3 regions of the Micromonospora sp. bgisy143 genome follow, and region 3 is predicted to be linked to each of the others. Evidence: riboswitches for the same ligand, from Rfam matches in the RefSeq annotation. Region 3 holds a riboswitch; each other region holds the start of a gene.
The links. A riboswitch is a leader RNA that binds a small molecule or an ion and turns the genes downstream of it on or off. The one in region 3 is predicted to bind S-adenosylmethionine.
Positions count from the first base shown of each region.

Region 1 (6,027 bases), on a different contig from region 3:
ACCCGGCGGCGGCGCGGGCGGTGCTGGACCGGCTGGACGGCGTACGGGTGCTGCCGGAGAGCGACGGGCAGTTGGTGGTGGACACCAACGGGACGGCGCGCAGCGAGGTGGTGGCCGAGCTGGTGCGGGCCGGTATCGGGGTGGACCGAGTGGTGCCCCGGCGACGCCTGGAGGACGCGTTCCTCGCCCTGGTGGGCGAGAACTCTCGGGGAAGCGGTGACCGGTGATGGCAGTTGTCGACGCGGGCGAGGCCCGGGGCTACCGGCCGTCGGCCACCCTGCCCTTCGCGGCGGAGTTCCGCCGGCAGGCGTCCCGGCGGCGGACCCAGCTCGCGCTCGGGTTCATGGTGCTGCTGCCGCTGATCATCCTGATCGCCTTCCAGTTCAACTCCGGCGGTGACGACGACAACGGCAACAACGAGTTCGCCAGCCTGGTCGACCTGGCCACCTCCGGCGGGCTGAACTTCACCCTCTTCTCGATCTTCGTGTCGGCGTCGTTCCTGCTGGTGGTGGTCGTGGCACTGTTCTGCGGCGACACGGTGGCCAGCGAGGCGAGCTGGGGGAGCCTGCGGTACCTGCTGGCGATCCCGGTGCCCCGGGCACGGCTGTTGACGGTCAAGCTGGTGGTCGCGCTCGCGTACTCGGGTCTGGCCCTGGTGTTGTTGGCGGGTACCGCCCTGCTCGCGGGCACCCTGCGCTACGGCTGGTCGCCGCTGCGCAGCACGGTGGCCGCCGAGCTGGAGCCCGGCGAGGGACTGCTCCGGTTGCTGGCGGTGCTCGGCTATCTGGCGGTCGTACTCCTGGTGGTGGCCGGCCTGGCGTTCCTGCTGTCGGTGACGACGGACGCCGCGCTGGGCGCGGTCGGCGGCGCGGTCCTACTGTGGATCCTGTCCAGCATCCTGGACCAGATCACCGCCCTGGGCGTGCTGCGGAACTTCCTGCCCACCCACTTCAGCACCGCCTGGCTGGGGCTGCTGTCCACGCCGGTGCAGACCGACGACGTGGTGCGCGGCTGCATCTCGGCGATCAGCTACGCGACGCTGTTCTGGGGGTTGGCGTTCTGGCGGTTCACCCGCAAGGACATCACGTCGTAGGTATCCGCCAGGCGCTGACGCCGATCCGCCCGGTGTTGCCCACGTCGACCGGGCCGTGCGGGTCGACCTCCTCGGCCGGCTGACCGGCGGCGGGTGCCACCGACAGGTACGCGCCGTCGGTGGCCACCACCGTCGAGTCGGTGACCAGGTTGCGCCAGAGGACGGTGGCGACGGCCCGTTCGCCCTTGTGCAGCGTGATCGGCTGCGGCGGCTGGTCGAAGCCCGAGGTGATGCCCTTCGCCCCGTTCACCACGGCCAGGATGATCGGCTTGCGCCGCTCGTCGAGGACCCACACCGTCGGGTACCCGTTGAGCCGGTACGGGCGGTCGCCGCAGTTGACCAGCTCCAGGCCGAGGGCGCGCAGCCCCATCGCCGCGTCCCCGCCGGTCGAGCGGATCCGGACGCCGGACGCCGGGCACTCGGCCACCGGCGCGGCGCTCGCCGACGCGCTCACGCTGGGCGCGGTCGTGACCTTGGGCGGGGGACCGGTGGGGTCGCCGCCCTGCCCCGCGTGATCGCGTGGGACGCAGGCGCTGAGCGTGACCAGCAGAGCGGCCGCCGCGCCGGTCCGTCGCCCCACGGCTGTACGAAAGATCATCTCCTGATCCTCGCGCACCGACGCGACCGTCCGCTGCCCGTCAGCCGTCGCTCGCGCGTGGGCCCGCCGGGTCCCCTGCCGGTGCCAAGACCCGCGCGCCCCGCGCCAAGATCCGCGCGCCCCGCGCCAAGACCCGCGCGCCCCGCGCCAAGACCCGCGCGCCCCGCGCCAAGACCCGCGCGCCCCGCGCCAAGACCCGCGCGCCCCGCGCCAAGACCCGCGCGCCCCGCGCCAAGACCCGCGCGCCCCGCGCCAAGATCCGCGCAACTTCCCTGTTGTTGCTGTATCCGGCGCGCCGGAGGCAGCAATATCCCTGATTTTGTGCGGATCTTCGGACGCCAAGGGGTTGCCGTCGTGGCCGAGTCGCCGCACCGGTAGCAGTCGCTTGCCCCGCATCTGGGGCAGCTCGACAGGGTGTACGGGCACCATGCCAGCCGGTACGTTGAGGGTTCGGGAGCGCTCCCAATGCGCGAAAGCTGCTGCCGGGTGTCGATCAAATCAGGGCAAAGCCGCAGCTTCCGCACTGCGCTCTGAGTTCTACCGGCAGGGATTTTCCCACTAGCAAGGAATTTATTAACATCGATGCTTTGAGGCCCCACCATGGAAGAGATCTGTCCCCTTCGATGGAGGTCTCCATGAACGTCTCTCGGCTCGGCGGGCCGACCCTGTCCCTGTTTCGCATCGTGATCGGCCTGCTGTTCACGCTGCACGGCCTCTCCTCGGTCTTCGGGTTGTTCGGCGGCAACCCGATGACCGGCAAGGCGGTACCGCTCGGCACCTGGCCGGGCTGGTGGGCCGCCCTGATCCAGCTCATCTGCGGCGCGCTGGTGCTGGTAGGGCTCTTCGCCCGGCCCGCCGCGCTGCTCGCGTCCGGCTCGATGGCGTACGCCTACTTCGTCGTGCACCAACCGGACGACCTGCTGCCGCTGCGCAACGGCGGTGAGCTGGCAGCCCTCTTCTGCTGGTCGTTCCTGCTGGTCGCGACACTCGGCTCGGGCCCGTGGGCGCTCGACTCGTTGCTGTTCAAGCGTCGCGCCGACGCGTCGGCGCCGGCGATGGCCGAGCCCAGCCCGGTGAACGCCTGACCGCACCCGTGACGCGCGTCGCCGGAGCCTCGGCGTGTCGGCTCCGGCGACGCGTGCCGGTCGAGGAGAGTCGTGCTGCGGGCCGCCAGGTCAGGCGGGCGGGCGCGGGGTGAGGACCGCGTCCAGCAGGCCCGGGTAGCGCGCGTCCACCTCGTCGCGACGGAGTCGCACCAGGCGGCTCGTGCCGGCGGCCCGGGTGCGGGTCAGGCCGGCCTCGCGCAGCACCTTCAGGTGGTGGCTGCGGGTCGCCTTCGAGACGCCGAAGTCGAAGCTGCCGCAGGCCGCCTCGCCACCCTCAGCGAGTGCCCGGACGATCTGCAACCGCACGTCGTCGGCGAGTGCGGCCAGCACTGCGGTGACCGGTACATCGCTCAGGTCGGGTTCGTGCGGCTCCATGTGACCAGTGTAACCCTTGTTCGACAATTGTCGAACAAGCTCCTAGGGTCGGTGTCGTTGGTTCGACGATACTCGAACATTGGAGCTGCCGATGCGACCCCGCGCCGCCGCCTACCCGCTGCTCGCCGCGCTCGCCTGGGGTGCGATGTTTCCCATCCTGGCCACCGCGCTGGCGAGGGTCGACCCGCTCAACCTGACCACCGCCCGCTACCTGTTCGCCACGGTCATCCTGGTCGGCATCCTGCTGATCCGGGAGGGCTCGGCCGCGTTGCGGCTCGGCGGTCGGGGAGTCGAGGTGGTGGTGCTCGGCGTGGTCGGCTTCGCCGGCTTCAACCTGCTCACCAACCTGGCGCTCGAACACGCCGCCCCGCAGCAGATCTCCCTGTTCGTGGCGACCACCCCGATCATCACCCAGCTCGTCCGGTGGGCCCGGGACGGCGTACGGCCGAAGCCCCTGCTTCTGGTCCTCTCCCTGGTGGCGCTCCTCGGCGTCGGCCTGGTGATCACCCGCGGAAGCCTGGCCGGGCTCGGCCAGTTCGGTCTCGGCGGCCTCATGATGATCGGCGCGGTGCTCGGCTGGGCCGTCTACACCCACGGCGCGACCCGGTTCGGCGGCTGGTCGCCGCTGCGCTTCACCACCCTGACCGCGCTCGCCGGCACGGCCGCCATGCTGGCCGCGAGCATCGGCGCGGACGCCGTCGGGTGGCAGCACGCGCCGGCCGCCGCCGACCTCGTGGCGGTCACCCCGCAACTGGCGTACGCCGTGCTCGTCGCCGCCGTCGTCGCGGTGCTGGCCTGGAACACCGGTGTGCAGCGGCTGGGCGCGGCCAACGCCGCCCTGTTCATGAACCTCGTCCCGGTGACCACGTTCATCGTGCAGATCGCCCGTGGCTACCGGCCGGAGGGGATCGAACTGATCGGCGCCGCGATCACCATCGCCGCCCTGGTCGCCGCGAACCTCGCCGCGCGCACCCGCACCCGGCCCTCGTCGCCGCCCCGGCCGACCGCGGTCACCGATCCCGTCGCGGTGGTCGACCCGGTGGCGGTGGCCGCCCGCTGACCCACTGGCTGGGATGCCCGGTGGAGGCGCCGGGCAACGTTGCCTAGACTCGGCGGTACAACTGCATACCTCATCCAGAGGGGCTGAGGGATACGGCCCGACGACGCCCCGGCAACCACCCCGCGCGCTCACCGCTGAGCGACAGGCGGGGCAGGTGCCAATTCCGTCCCCGCCGCACCGTGCGATGCGGGGAAAGATGAGAGGACTCTCGACATGACGTCGACGCTCGCCGCCTCCGGCATCGACACCTCCGCCAGCCCCGCCCGCGCCCTGGTCTGCCGGGCCTGTTCGGCCCGCTACCCGCTCGCCGCCCAGCACGCCTGTTACGAGTGTTTCGGCCCGCTGGAGGTCGACTACGACACCGCGGCCCTCGCCACCGTCACCCGGGAGCAGATCGAGGCCGGCCCGGACAACATCTGGCGGTACGCCGCGCTGCTGCCCGCCGGGCAGGACCCGGCCAGTCGGGTCACCCTCGACCCGGGTCTGACCCCGTTGGTGGCAGCCCCGCACCTCGCCGCCGAACTGGGCATCACCGCGCCGCTCTGGGTCAAGGACGACAGCGCCAACCCGACCCACTCGTTCAAGGACCGGGTCGTCTCGGTGGCCCTGACCGCCGCGAAGGCGCTCGGGTTCAGCCGGTTCGCCTGCGCCTCCACCGGCAACCTGGCCAACTCGGTGGCCGCGCACGCCGCCCGCGCCGGCGTGCCCTCGATCGTCTTCATCCCCTGTGACCTGGAGCAGGGCAAGGTCATCACCACCGCCGTGTACGGCGGCGAACTGGTCGCCATCGACGGCTCGTACGACGACGTCAACCGGCTCTGCGGTGAGCTGGTGGAGACCGACGAGTTCGAGGACACGGCGTTCGTCAACGTGAACGTCCGGCCGTACTACGCCGAGGGTTCCAAGACCCTCGGGTACGAGGTGGCCGAGCAGTTGGGCTGGCGGATTCCCGCCCAGGTGGTCATCCCGATGGCCAGTGGCGAACTGCTCACCAAAATTGACAAGGCGTTCTCCGAGCTGGTCGAGATCGGCCTGGTCGAGGCCCCGGCCGGCGGCTGGAAGGTCTTCGGGGCGCAGTCGGCCGGCTGCAACCCGATCGCCGCCGCGCTGCACGCCGACACCGACACGATCACCCCGGTCAAGCCCACCGGCATCGCCAAGTCGCTCAACATCGGCGACCCGGCCGCCGGCCTCTACGCCCTCGAGGCGGTGCGCCGCACCGGCGGCTGGATGGAGTACGCCGACGACGACGAGATCCGGGCCGGCATCCGCGACCTGGCCCGTACCACCGGGGTGTTCGCCGAGACGGCGGGCGGCGTCACGGCGGCGGTGCTGCGCAAGCTGGTCGCGTCCGGTCGGCTCGACCCGACGGCGGAGACGGTCATCTTCAACACCGGCGAAGGTCTGAAGACGATCGACGCGGTGGCCGCCCAGGTCGGCCCGACCCACCAGATCAAGCCGTCCCTGCGGGCGGCCCGGGACGCCGGTCTGCTCGGCTGAATCCACCGGGTGACTGGATTTTCGCTGTGAGTGTGGAAAACCCGCCGCTCAGGACTTGACGGCAGGAACCGGACGGCGCAAGATGCTCCGTGCGGGAGGGCATTTCGCCGAAGACTTTTGAAGTTCTTGCGACCCAACGCCGGAGGCGTTGTGCGAGTGTCCCTCCCGACCACGTTCGACAGGGCCAGCGAATAATCGCTGGCCCTGTCGCTTTTGCGGGTGCCAGGCTCACCGGCATGAGCATCACGATCGCGCCGTTCGACGGCACCGACCGGGCCGCGGTCGACGAGGCGTA
Region 1 is NZ_JBYIRN010000004.1:20,671-26,697, reverse strand. Features, by position in the region: gene AC3EN4_RS08080 (alpha/beta fold hydrolase) at 1-227, shown strand, start outside; gene AC3EN4_RS08075 (ABC transporter permease) at 227-1,093, shown strand; gene AC3EN4_RS08070 (DUF4232 domain-containing protein) at 1,083-1,691, opposite strand; gene AC3EN4_RS08065 (DoxX family protein) at 2,327-2,776, shown strand; gene AC3EN4_RS08060 (ArsR/SmtB family transcription factor) at 2,867-3,172, opposite strand; gene AC3EN4_RS08055 (DMT family transporter) at 3,252-4,232, shown strand; SAM riboswitch class I at 4,300-4,435, shown strand; gene thrC (threonine synthase) at 4,446-5,732, shown strand; gene AC3EN4_RS08045 (GNAT family N-acetyltransferase) at 5,969-6,027, shown strand, end outside.
Region 1: it holds a riboswitch for S-adenosylmethionine, as region 3 does, so the genes downstream of both, thrC (threonine synthase) here and AC3EN4_RS23990 (ABC transporter substrate-binding protein) in region 3, are expected to answer to the same signal.

Region 2 (6,027 bases), on a different contig from region 3:
GGACCGTACGACGGGAAGCCAGCCGGCGACCGTGGCCCTGGGGAGGGACGATGCCGGTATTCGTGAAGAAGCTGCTGACCTGGGGCAGCGTCGCTTTCCTGATCTACTTCATGGCGTTCCGGCCGGACGGCGCGGCGCAGATGTTCAAGGCGATCGGGGCGGCGTTGATCGCGATGGCCCAGGGGCTCGGCGACTTCCTCACCACCCTGATGACCTGACCCCGCCGGTCCGCGACGCCGCCCGCCGCGCTCAGCCGTTACCGGGCGGCCACGGCGCGGCCGGGCGCAACCCGGGCCAGCCGGCCGGCGGGTAGCTGACCGGGGGCGGCGGGGCGAGCACCACCGGAATGGGCACCACCGGCTCGTCGGGTGCGGTCACCGACCGCTGGGTGCCGTCCGGGAAGCGCAGGTGGTACTGGCTACCGTCCCAGACACCGACCGGGGCCTGCGGGTCACGGCCCACGAAGTACGACCGGTACGCGGTGATCGCCTCCAGCAGTTGCCGCTCCTCGACGGCGCTCCGCTCCCGGTCGGCCGGCTTACGGTCCAGACCACGCAGCGTCCCGTCGCGCAGCAGGGCCAGCCGGGTCGCGGCGAGCTGGTACCCGCGCATGGCACGCGCACCGGCGTCGCCGCCGACGCGGCGTGCCCAGCTCCGGGCGGCGTGCCGACGACCCAGGCTGCTCAGTGAGGCCACCTCGGGCGGGCTCAACCAGCCGGCGCGTACGTAGTCCGGCAGCGTCCGCTCGGTGAGCCGGCCCTCCCAGGCGCGCAGCCACACGGCCAGCCCGACCACCCCGAAGAACACCGGCACCATCAGCCCCAGGAAGCCGTACAGCATGATCACCGCTTCGCCGGTGGCCTGGGTCAGCGTGGGCAGCAGGTTCCAGGTGCCGTGCAGCATCATCGCCAGCAGCAGGCCGGCGATCGGGGCCAGCACCCGGACCCGCCGGTCGGCGGTACGGGCGGCCACCCCGAGCCCCACACCGGTCATCGAGGTGAAGAGGGGATGGGCGAACCCGAACAGCAGGATCCGCACGATGAAGATGGCGATCACCTGCTGGGTGCCGGTCGCCGGGCCGTACCGGTCGGCGCCGGCCGCGTAGCCGTACCCGCCCAGGTAGAGGATGTTCTCCACCATGGCGAAGCCGACCGCGGAGAGCCCGCAGTAGACCAGGCCGTCGGTGATCCCGGACCACTCCCGACGCCGGAACACCAGCAGCAGGATCGGGCCGAGCGCCTTGGTCAACTCCTCGATGAACGGCGCCACCAGCACGGCGGTGAGCGCGTCCGGCAGCCCCCAGTCGGCGAACCGCCCGGCGGCGAACTCGTTCACGTTCAGCGAGACGGCGGTGGAGACGAACGCGCCCCAGGTGAAGCAGAAGATCAGGTACTTCAGGGGCTCCGGTTCGTACCGGTCCAGCCAGAGGAAGCAGGCGACCAGCACCGGCACCGGCAGGATGGCGGCGCCCACCCCGATGAGCAGCGCGTCGAGCCCCAGCGACTGGCCGAGGCGGACGACCATGAAGACCGCGCACGCGGCGATGAGCAGCACCACCCCGGCCAGCACCAGGAACCGCAGCCAGCCGAAGCGGCGCGGCGGGATCCCGGGTGACCCGCCGACGGGCGGGGCCATCGGCGGGTGCGGCGGCGACGGCAGGGGGGCACCGGGCGGGGTGTCGGCCATGCGGTCAGCGTAGCCATCCGCCGCCGGCTGGTCCGGTCGCATCCACAGCCGCTATGCTGCCGGCAGGTCACGAGCGCCAGCGTCAAGCCCCGGCTTGCTGGCCGGCAACCCTCGTCGAGTTCGCGGTGGGGTGCCCCGGGTGATGACCGGGCCCAGCCCGATCGGTGTGCTGGGCAAGCGCGGACCCCGTCCCGACAGCACACCCGGGGTCCCTGACCCCGGAGGTTCCGGCGTGTCCGTCACTCTCGTACCCTCGCTGCCCAGCCTGCCCGCTCTCGCGTCCTCGCCGTCGGCGGCGCTCGACGTGCTGGGCGTGCCCGGCGAGATCAACCTGGACTACGCGGCCACCGCGCCGTGCGCGCGGGCCGCGGCCGACGCGGTCACCGAACTGCTGCCCTGGTACGCCAGCGTGCACCGGGGCGCGGGAGCGCTGTCGCGGCGCTGCACGCTGGCCTACGAGCGGGCCCGGCAGACGGTCGGCGACTTCCTCGGCGCCCGCGCGGACGACCACGTGGTCTTCACCCGGAACACCACGGACGCGCTCAACCTGCTGGCCCGCTCGTTGCCGGCCGGCACGACGGTGGTCACCTTCGCCGGTGAGCACCACGCGAACCTGCTGCCCTGGCCGCGCGGCTCGGTACGACTGCCGGTGCCCGCCGACCCGGCCGGGGCGGTCCGCGCTCTCGCCGCCGCGCTGACCGAACTGCGCCGCGACAGCAATCCCGCGCTGCCGGTGCTGGTCGCGGTGACCGGGGCGAGCAACGTCACCGGTGAGCTGTGGCCGGTCGCCGAGCTGGCCCGGGTGGCCCACCGGCACGGCGCGCGCATCGTCCTCGACGCGGCGCAACTCGCCCCGCACGCGCTGGTCGACAAGCAGGCGCTCGACGTGGACTACCTGGCCGTCTCCGGTCACAAGCTGTACGCCCCGTTCGGCGCGGGGGTGCTCGTCGGCAGGGCGGACTGGCTGGATGCCGCCCCGCCGTACCTGGCCGGCGGCGGGGCCACCAGCCACGTCGGGCCGGCCACCCACGACGTGGCCTGGACGACCGGCCCGGCCCGGCACGAGGGCGGTACCCCCAACCTGCTGGGCGCGGTGGCGCTGGCGGCGGTCTGCGCGGCGCTGGCCGACGCCGACCGGGCCGCGCTCGCCGCCCACGAACAGGCGTTGCTGGCCCGGCTGCGGGCCGGCCTCGCGGCCCTGCCGCACGTCGTGGAGTTGCGCACCTTCGGCCCGGACGCGCCCCGAGTCGGCATCGTGTCGTTCGTGGTCGCCGGTCAGGACTCCGCCACGGTGGCCGCCCGGCTCGCCGCCGAGCACCACATCGGCGTACGGGACGGGTTGTTCTGCGCCCACCCGCTGGCCCGCCGGCTGCTGGACGAGGCGGCCACGCGTACCGGCCGGAGGGATCTTCCGTCGACCGCGCTGCGGGCCAGCATCGGTCTGGGCAGCACCGCCGCCCAGGTCGACCGGCTGCTCGCGGCGCTCGCCGAGGTGGCCTGAGCCCGGCGTTCAGCCGACCGGCGGCGCGGTGGGTGGTTTCGGCGCCTCGCCCGGTTCGGCCGGTTCACCCACCGGTCGCTCCTGGTCGCCGAAGGAGGTGCGGATCCAGCGGTTCGCCTCCTCCTGCTCGATGCCGGAGGCCACCAGCAGGTCACTTGCCGTGGTACGGACCTGGGCGATCACGACGCTGCCGGAGAAGCCGACGCCGGCCCCGTACGCGCGACCGGCCTCGCTGACGGCCCGCAGCGAGCGCTCCCGCGCCTTCTGTGGCTCCTCCCCCACCGCGAACTCGTGTTTGAGCAGCCGGACCGACTCGGCGAGGTGGCCGATCGCGTCCGGCATCGGGTCCGGTACCGGCTCGTCGTCCTCGATCAGGGTGACGGACCGGCGGATCAGCGTGCCGGAGTTCCGCATCGCGCGGTCGATCGGGTCGGCCGCCTCGGCGTAGTGGGTGAGTTCGTCGCGGCGGTGCCAACGGGCCGGTGACAGGGTCGCCGTCTCCTTCGCGCCCTCGATCGCCTCGGTCAGGGTGGCCAGCTCCTGCTTGTTGTCGCGCAGCCGTTCCAGCGCCCGCTGGATGGTGCCGCGGTCCCGGTTGCGTAACCCGTCGGCGGTGGCGTCGAGCTGCGCGGCGAGCAGGTCCAGCGCCGGGCGGGCGGCCCGGTTGATCACCCGGAGCGGGTTCAGCGGTAGCAGCACCGCGGTCACCAGCAACGCGATCCCGCCGCCGAGGAACGCGTCGACGAAGCGGGGGATCTCCAAGTTCTGGGTGGACGGGCTGAGCGTCACGATCAGCACCGCCGTGGCCGCCGCCTGGATGACGATGGCCACGCTCGCCCCGGCGAAGATGGTGAGCAGGATCGCCACCGTGACCACCAGGCCGAGTTGCCACGCGCCGGTGCCGAGGAAGTAGATCAGCAGGTCGCCGACGGCCACCCCGACGCCCACCCCGACGATCAGCTCCACGGTCCGGCGGAACCGTTGTCCCACCGAGGCGGCCAGGGTGCCGACCGCGGAGATCGGCGCGAAGACCGGTTGCGGGTTGCCGAGCAGCTTGTGCGAGACGAGGTACGCGAGGCCGGCCGCCAACCCGGCCTGCACGGCCAGCCCGCCGGCCATCCGTACCCGGTGCAGCCGGTCGTGCAGGGTGGCCCGGCCGCGGTGCTTGAGCTGTTCGGTGGCCTCGGCGATGCGCGCCCCGTCGACGTCGACCAGTCCCTCGCGCAGCGGCGCACGCCGCACCATCGAAGGTCTCTTGTCCCGGGCCGCCGCCATGGGCGCGACTACCCGTGGCGGGCCCGCTGAATCCTCCCCCGGGCGTGCGCGGCGCGGGAATGCGGCAGACTCGGGCGGTGGCCGATCTGCGGGAACGGTGGTGGGCGGCGGCCCGCGCCGCCGGTGCGAAACCGGACGAGCACCTGACCCGGGCCGGTGAGCGGCTGCTCGCCCGCTGGCGGGAGCCGCACCGGCACTACCACACCATCACGCACCTGGTCGCCGTGCTCGACGTGGTGGACCGCCATGCCGGGCTGGCCGGACGGCCCGACCTGGTCCGGTTGGCGGCCTGGTGTCACGACGCGGTCTACGATCCCCGGGCCGTCGGCGACGCCAACGAACGGGACAGCGCGGCGCTGGCCGGGAGCCTGCTCACCGGGCTCGGGGTGCCCGAACCCGCGGTGGCCGAGGTCCGCCGGCTGGTCCTGCTCACCGCCGGACACCGGGTGCCGGCGGACGACCCCGACGGCGCGCTGCTCTGCGACGCGGACCTCGCCGTGCTGGCCGACCCGCCGGCCGACTACGACCGCTACGCGGCGGCCATCCGACGGGAGTACGCGCACGTGCCCGACCCGGCCTTCCGCAGCGGCCGGGCCAGCGCCCTCAACGGGTTGCTGGCGCTGCCCGCGCTGTTCCGGCTGCCGCCGCTGGCGCGACGGTGGGAGGCGCCGGCCCGCGACAACCTGCGCCGCGAGTTGGCCGTACTCACCGGGCCGGCGAACCGCTGAGGTGCTTCGGGCGACGCAGGTCGGCGGCCCGGAGCAGCCGGACCAGTTCCCGGCTCGGCACCACCCGGGCGCCCAGCCACACCGCAGCCGCGAACCGGTCGGCCGGGATGTCGTAGTGGTCCCGGTCGAAGCCGCGCCGGGGTGCGCCCAGCGCCTCGGCGAAGGCGTGCAACTCGGCGTAGGAGACGTCGCTGATCAGGTGCGACCAGAGCCGACCGCGCCACGGCCAGGCAGGCCGGTCCAGGTAGAGCATGTCACCAAAGCTAGCCCGCGTTGATGATCGGTGGCAGGCGACCTAGCCTCGGCGGCATGGCCCCCACCGGACTCCTCGACGACCTGCGCGCCGCCCTGGGCGAGAACGCCGTGCTCACCGACCCGGACCTGCTACGCGTGCACCAGCGTGACGAGGCCGACCTATGCGCCGCCGGCGTACCCCTCGTGGTGACCCGCCCCCGGAGCACCGAACAGGTGGTCGCGGTGGTCCGGGCGGCGGCCCGGCACGGCGTACCGGTCGTGCCGCAGGGCGCGCGGACCGGGCTGGCCGGCGCGGCGAACGCGGTGGACGGTTCGGTGGTGCTCAGCACCGTCGCGATGGACGAGATCCGGGAGATCGACCCGGTGAGCCGGATCGCGGTCGTGCAGCCGGGCGTGGTCAACGCCGCGCTGGCGCAGGCGGTCGCGAAGCAGGGGCTCTGGTACCCGCCGGACCCCGGCTCCTGGGAGTCGTCCACCATCGGCGGCAACGTGGCCACCAACGCGGGTGGCATGTGCTGCGTGAAGTACGGCGTGACCACCGAGTACGTGCTGGGCCTGGAGGTCGTGCTCGCCTCCGGTGAG
Region 2 is NZ_JBYIRN010000004.1:31-6,057, forward strand. Features, by position in the region: gene AC3EN4_RS07960 (hypothetical protein) at 51-218, shown strand; gene AC3EN4_RS07965 (PrsW family intramembrane metalloprotease) at 250-1,728, opposite strand; SAM riboswitch class IV at 1,752-1,872, shown strand; gene AC3EN4_RS07970 (aminotransferase class V-fold PLP-dependent enzyme) at 1,952-3,187, shown strand; gene AC3EN4_RS07975 (FUSC family protein) at 3,197-4,432, opposite strand; gene AC3EN4_RS07980 (HD domain-containing protein) at 4,540-5,190, shown strand; gene AC3EN4_RS07985 (DUF4031 domain-containing protein) at 5,168-5,443, opposite strand; gene AC3EN4_RS07990 (FAD-binding oxidoreductase) at 5,500-6,027, shown strand, end outside.
Region 2: it holds a riboswitch for S-adenosylmethionine, as region 3 does, so the genes downstream of both, AC3EN4_RS07970 (aminotransferase class V-fold PLP-dependent enzyme) here and AC3EN4_RS23990 (ABC transporter substrate-binding protein) in region 3, are expected to answer to the same signal.

Region 3 (6,027 bases):
ACGGACTTCATCATCACCATCACGCTGTCCGCCGCCGACGCGACCGCCCACATCGACGAGAACCCGTTCCTGCCCAGCGCCCTCAAGGGACACGAGGTGGCGGTCACGCTGCTGCTGGTGGCCCTGCTCGGCGCGGTGTTCCTCAAGGGTTTCGGCGAGGCCATCGGGATCGCCGTCGTGCTGGTGGCGGTCTACCTGTCACTGAACGCGGTGGTGATCGGCGACGCGCTGTGGCGGGTGGTGAGCCACCCGAGCGCGGTCGGGGACTGGAGCACCGCGTTGCGGACCGGGCACGGTGATCCGCTGCTGGTGGTCGGATTGTCCCTGCTGGTGTTCCCGAAGCTGGCGCTGGGCCTGTCCGGTTTCGAGACCGGGGTGGCGGTGATGCCGCACATCCGGGGGGACCGCCAGGACTCCGAGGACCGGCCGCTGGGCCGCATCCGGGGTGCGCGGCGGCTGCTCACCACCGCCGCCGCGACGATGAGCGTCTTCCTGATCACCAGCAGCGTGACCACCACCGTGCTGATCCCGCCCGAGGCCTTCCGGCCGGGCGGGGCCGCCAACGGCCGGGCGCTGGCCTACCTGGCGCACCAGCACCTGGGCGAGGTGTTCGGCACCGTCTACGACCTCTCCACCATCGCGATCCTCTGGTTCGCGGGGGCGTCCGCGATGGCCGGGCTGCTCAACCTCGTACCCCGGTATCTGCCCCGCTACGGCATGGCGCCGACCTGGGCGCGCGCGGTCCGGCCGCTGGTGCTGGTGTTCACCGGGGTGGCGTTCCTGATCACGGTCGTCTTCTCCGCCAGCGTCGACGCGCAGGGCGGCGCGTACGCCACCGGGGTGCTGGTGTTGATCACCTCGGCGGCGACGGCGGTGACCCTCGCGGCGCGGCGGCGACGGCAGCGCGGGCGCATGGTCGCGTTCGGTGCCATCGCGGTGGTGTTCGTCTACACCACCGTGGCGAACGTGGCGGAGCGTCCCGACGGTGTGAAGATCGCCGCTTGTTTCATCGGCGCGATGATCCTGGTGTCGGCGCTGTCGCGGGTGCTGCGGGCGTTCGAGCTGCGGGTCGACCACGTCGAGCTGGACGAGCTGGCGGGCGCGCTGGTCGATGAGCGCGCCGCGCGCCGGATCCGCCTGGTCGCGCACGAGCCGGAGCGCCGCGACCTCGCGGAGTACCGCGACAAGCTGGCCCAGACCATGGCGGACAACGACTTCCCCGACGACAGCGACGTGATCTTCGTCGAGGTCCGGGTCACCGACCCGTCGGACTTCGAGACCGGGTTGCTGGTGCGCGGCAGCGTGGCGCACGACCGTTTCCCGGTGCTCAGCCTGGCCAGCTCCTCGGTGCCCAACGCGCTGGCCGCGCTGCTGCTGGAGATCCGCGATCGCAGCGCGCGACGCCCCCACATCTACTTCGAGTGGACCGAGGGCGGCCCGGCCCGCAACGTGCTGCGGTACCTGGCGTTCGGGCAGGGCGAGATCGCCTCGGTGACCCGGGAGATCCTGCGCCGTCAGGAGCCGGACCAGACCCGCCGACCGCACGTGCACGCCGGTTGACCCACTCAGCGAGCGCCGGTCACCGTCGGTGAGCGTGGTCATATCGGCTGGACGACCGACCGGTGGCTGCTGCTAGCCTCGGCGCAGGTCATGAGCGCCAGCGCGAAGCCCCGGCTCGCTGGCCGGCAACCCTCCTCCGCGGTGGGGTGCCCCGGGTGAAGACCAGGCACCGGCAGGACGTCGATGCAAGCGTGGCCTGGCACCCAGGTCAGCACCAAGACCCGGGAGACCGTATGCACATCCTCAGCCCCACAGCACCGGCCATCCGCCGTACGCCGGCCCTGACCCGGCGTCGCCACGTGGACCTGATGCGAATGCGCAGCGCGGCGTGTACCGCCGCCTGAAGCGCTAAACCCCTCCCCCCCTGCTCACCGCCCCACCCACGCGACCTCTCGCGTTGATCATGAAGTTGTTGTCCGTCCGACCGGCGTGTCGTGGCAACAACTTCATGATCAACGGGGTCGACGCCACCCTTTTTGGAGAATTCTGTGCGTATTTCTGTTGGTTTGAGGATTGTTGCGGCCGCTGCTGTGGTTGTCGGCGGGTTGAGCGCCTGCGGCAGCGACGGCGGCGGGTCGGCCGGCGCTGCCGGGAACCCGTACGGTCTGGCGCAGGCGGGCGTGCTGCGGGCCGGCACGCTGACCGACGCCCCACCGAACGTGTACCTCAAGGACGGTAAGTTCACCGGCTTCGACAACGACCTGCTGACCGCCGTGGCCGGCAAGCTCGGCCTGAAGGTCGAGTTCGTCGGCACCGACTTCTCCGCGCTGCTGTCCCAGGTCAACAACCACAAGTTCGACGTCGGCAGTTCCTCGATCACCATCACCGAGGCGCGCAGGAAGACCGTCGACTTCGGCAACGGGTACGACTTCGGCTACTTCGGGCTGGACGTGCCGGCCGGCTCGCCGATCAAGGGATTCGACCAGCTCGCCGGCAAGCGGGTCGTGGTGGTGCAGGGCACCGTCCAGGACGACTACGCCACCGGCAAGCAGCTCGACCCGGTCCGCGTGCCGGACTACAACGGCGCGATCAACCAGCTCAAGGCGGGCACCGCCGACGCGTGGATCGCCCCGGCGGAGATCGGCGAGAAGTCCGCCGCCGACAGCAACGGCAAGATCACCGTGGCGGCAAAGCAGCTCAGCCCGGCGCCGACCGCGTACGCCGTCGCCAAGGGCAGCGACAAGCTGCGCGAGGCGCTGAACAGGGCCCTCGACGAGGTCATCGCCGACGGCACCTGGAACCGGTTGCAGGCCCAGTACTACCCGGGCCGCCCGATCCCGGCCGACTTCAAGCCGGGCAGCGGGGCGGTGGCGCCGGCCGTGTCGGCGTCGTCCGCGTCCTGACCTGGTGACGAGCGAGCAGGGCGGTAAGAGAGGCGAACGATGGATCCGCTGAGCACCCTGTGGGAGACGTTCTTCGACGTCGACGCGATGCGCGAGGCGCTGCCCGAGATGCTGACCGTCGGGCTGCCCAACACGCTGATCCTGGCGGTCTCCGCCGCCCTGCTCGGCACGGTGCTGGGTCTGCTGCTGGCCGTGGCCGGCATCTCCCGCAGCCGGTGGCTGCGCTGGCCGGCGCGCGTCTACACCGACGTGTTCCGGGGGCTGCCGGCCGCGGCGACGATCCTGCTGATCGGCGTCGGCCTGGCCCCGCTCGGCATGCGGGTGTGGGGGCCGGACCCGTACCCGTTGGGCATCCTCGCGCTGTCGCTGATCGCCGCCGCGTACATCGGTGAGATCTTCCGCGCCGGCATCCAGTCGGTGGAGGCCGCCCAGTTGGAGGGTGCGCGGGCGCTCGGCTTCTCCTGGACCGACGCGATGCGGCTGGTGATCATCCCGCAGGGCATCCGGCGGGTGCTGCCCGCCTGGGTCAACCAGCTCATCGCGTTGATCAAGGACTCCAGCCTGGTCTACTTCCTCGGCCTGGTGGCCAGCCAACGCGAGCTGTTCCGGATCGGGCAGGACTACGCGGCCACCACTGGGAACGAGTCCGCGCTGCTGCTGGCGGGTCTGTTCTACCTGGCGCTGACCGTCCCGCTGACCCACCTCGTCAACTGGATCGACCGGCGGCTGCGCGACGGCCGGAGCACCGCCGCGCCGGACCAGGACGACGACCCGGTGCTGTTCACGGCCACGGAAGGAGACCTGCGATGACCACCGCCACGACCACCTCGGTCAGCCTGCGGGCACACGACGTCCACCTGGCCTTCGGGGCGAACCGCGTGCTGCGCGGCGTCGACCTGGACGTGCCCCGGGGCGCGACGGCGTGCGTGATCGGACCGTCCGGCTCGGGCAAGTCCACTCTGCTGCGGACGCTCAACCGCCTCATCGAGCCCGACCGTGGCGACGTGCTGCTGGACGGGCGCAGCGTGCTGCGGGACGACCCGGACGCGCTGCGCCAGCGGGTGGGCATGGTGTTCCAGCAGTTCAACCTCTTCCCGCACATGAGCGTGCTGCGCAACATCACGCTGGCGCTGCGCCGGCTGCGGGGGCTCGGCCAGGACGAGGCGGTCCAGGTCGCCCGCGCGCAGCTGGAGCTGGTGGGACTCGCCGGCAAGGCCGACGCCCGGCCCGCGCAGCTCTCCGGCGGTCAGCAGCAGCGGGTGGCGATCGCCCGCGCGCTGGCGCTGCGACCCGAGGTGATGCTCTTCGACGAGGCCACCTCGGCGCTCGACCCGGAGCTGGTCAAGGGGGTGCTCGGGGTGATGGCCGACCTGTCCGCCGCCGGGATGACCATGGTGGTGGTCACCCACGAGATGGGCTTCGCCCGGCAGGTCGCCGACGCGGTGGCCTTCATGGACCGGGGCGTGGTGCTGGAGGCCGGCCCGCCGGAGCGGATCTTCGAGGGGGCCGAGCATCCCCGGCTGCGTCGCTTCCTGGCCCAGGTGCTCTGAGGGGCGGCGCTCAGCCCGCCTGGTGACTCAGGTGCGCGGCGAACGCCTTCAGGTCGCCGAGCAGTTCCAGGATGGCGTTGCGGTAGGCGACCGACGCCCACAGGTGCAGCTCCTCGTCGTCCAGCCCACCGAACGCGTGCGACAGGGCCTTGCGGCGACGCCGGTCGAGCACCTTGTGCGGACGCGCGAGCAGGTCACCCTCGCGCCGCAACGCTTGGAGGTAGGCGGCCACCGCCTCCTGGTAGTGCCGCCCGGCGACCCGTTCCAGCAGGGTGAACTCGAAGACGTTCAACGCCGCCTCGGAATCCCAGTAGGCGCTGTCCCGTACCGGCGCGCTCGCCATGTGCCGGCCCATGGCGTGCCGGGCCTCGTAGAGGAGCAGCACACCCCGACCGGTGGTGCTCAGCGGCCGGCGTGGGACCGGCAACCGCAGCGTCCGCACCGGCGCGGCGGCGGTCAGGTCAACCGCGCCGGCGTACGTCGGCATGCGCTGCGTCGTCGACGCCGGTTCGGGCAGCAGGCAGGCCAGTTCCTGGTACGGGACCGGACCGCCGGCCGGCAGGGCGCGTACCGTCGCCTCGTGCAGGTCGCCGAGCGACCGGTCGTCCGGGGCGCCCCCGGGCGGCAGCGTGAGCACGAGACCGTTGGCGCCGGGCACCGACACCCCCAGCACGCAGGAGTTGCGCAGGAACGCCCAGGTCGCCGCCGCCTCGCGGATGCCGCTCGCCACCGCCTGCGCGTCCGCGCGCCAGTCCTGGGCGATCCGTAGCCGCTGTGCCAGGTCGGCCGCCGCCGCGCCGTCGTGCGGATACAGCTCCCGTACCGCCCGGGGCAGTGCCCCGAGGTGCAGCGCCAACGGGTCGCCGGTGGGTGGGGGCACGGCGTGCCTCGGGCAGTCGGCGGCGGAGTGCGGGTCGCCGTCGACCGCGTGGCAGTCACCCAGCCAGCTCGCCCCCGCTGACCCCGTCGGACGGGCGAACGCCAGGTGGGGCAGCCGGCCGGTACGCAGGACCGTCTCGTACTGCGGGCGGGCCCGGCCGGCCCGCAGCACGTCCAGTGGCAGTACGGGCGCGAGCGTCGCCACGGCGGCGAGGACGACGCAGTGCGGGCAGGCGTCGCGGACCCGGTAACGGCGCAGGTGGTCCACCCCGGGCTGCTCCCACTGGACGCCGACGACGGCATCCTCCTGGGCCATCAGGTAGAGGAACCGGGTGGCGACCCGCTCGCGGGTGACCGAGGCCAACTCGTCGAGGAACTGCCGCTCGGTGACCACCCGCGGCTCGGCCGCGCTCGCATCGGTGGTCATGGGTACCCCCTCAGCGACCGAGCACATCGACGAACGCCGAAACCGCCTCCACCGTACCCGCCGACGAACCGCCCGGACGCCCCGGTCGCGGGCGCGGCGATGTCACCAATCCGTCACGGGTCCGCGCTCACTCGTTCGGTCCGCGCCCCAGCAGCCGGATCTCCTCGTTGTCGAGCGCCGACTGGAGTTCCAGGAGCACCAGGTCGTCGATCTCCCGGCTGTCGCGTAGCCGGGTCAACTCCCGTCGCTTGTGGGCGAGGACGCCGAG
Region 3 is NZ_JBYIRN010000023.1:78,420-84,446, reverse strand. Features, by position in the region: gene AC3EN4_RS23995 (APC family permease) at 1-1,560, shown strand, start outside; SAM riboswitch class IV at 1,647-1,758, shown strand; gene AC3EN4_RS23990 (ABC transporter substrate-binding protein) at 2,067-2,903, shown strand; gene AC3EN4_RS23985 (amino acid ABC transporter permease) at 2,943-3,713, shown strand; gene AC3EN4_RS23980 (amino acid ABC transporter ATP-binding protein) at 3,710-4,453, shown strand; gene AC3EN4_RS23975 (hypothetical protein) at 4,464-5,759, opposite strand; gene AC3EN4_RS23970 (Na+/H+ antiporter) at 5,887-6,027, opposite strand, start outside.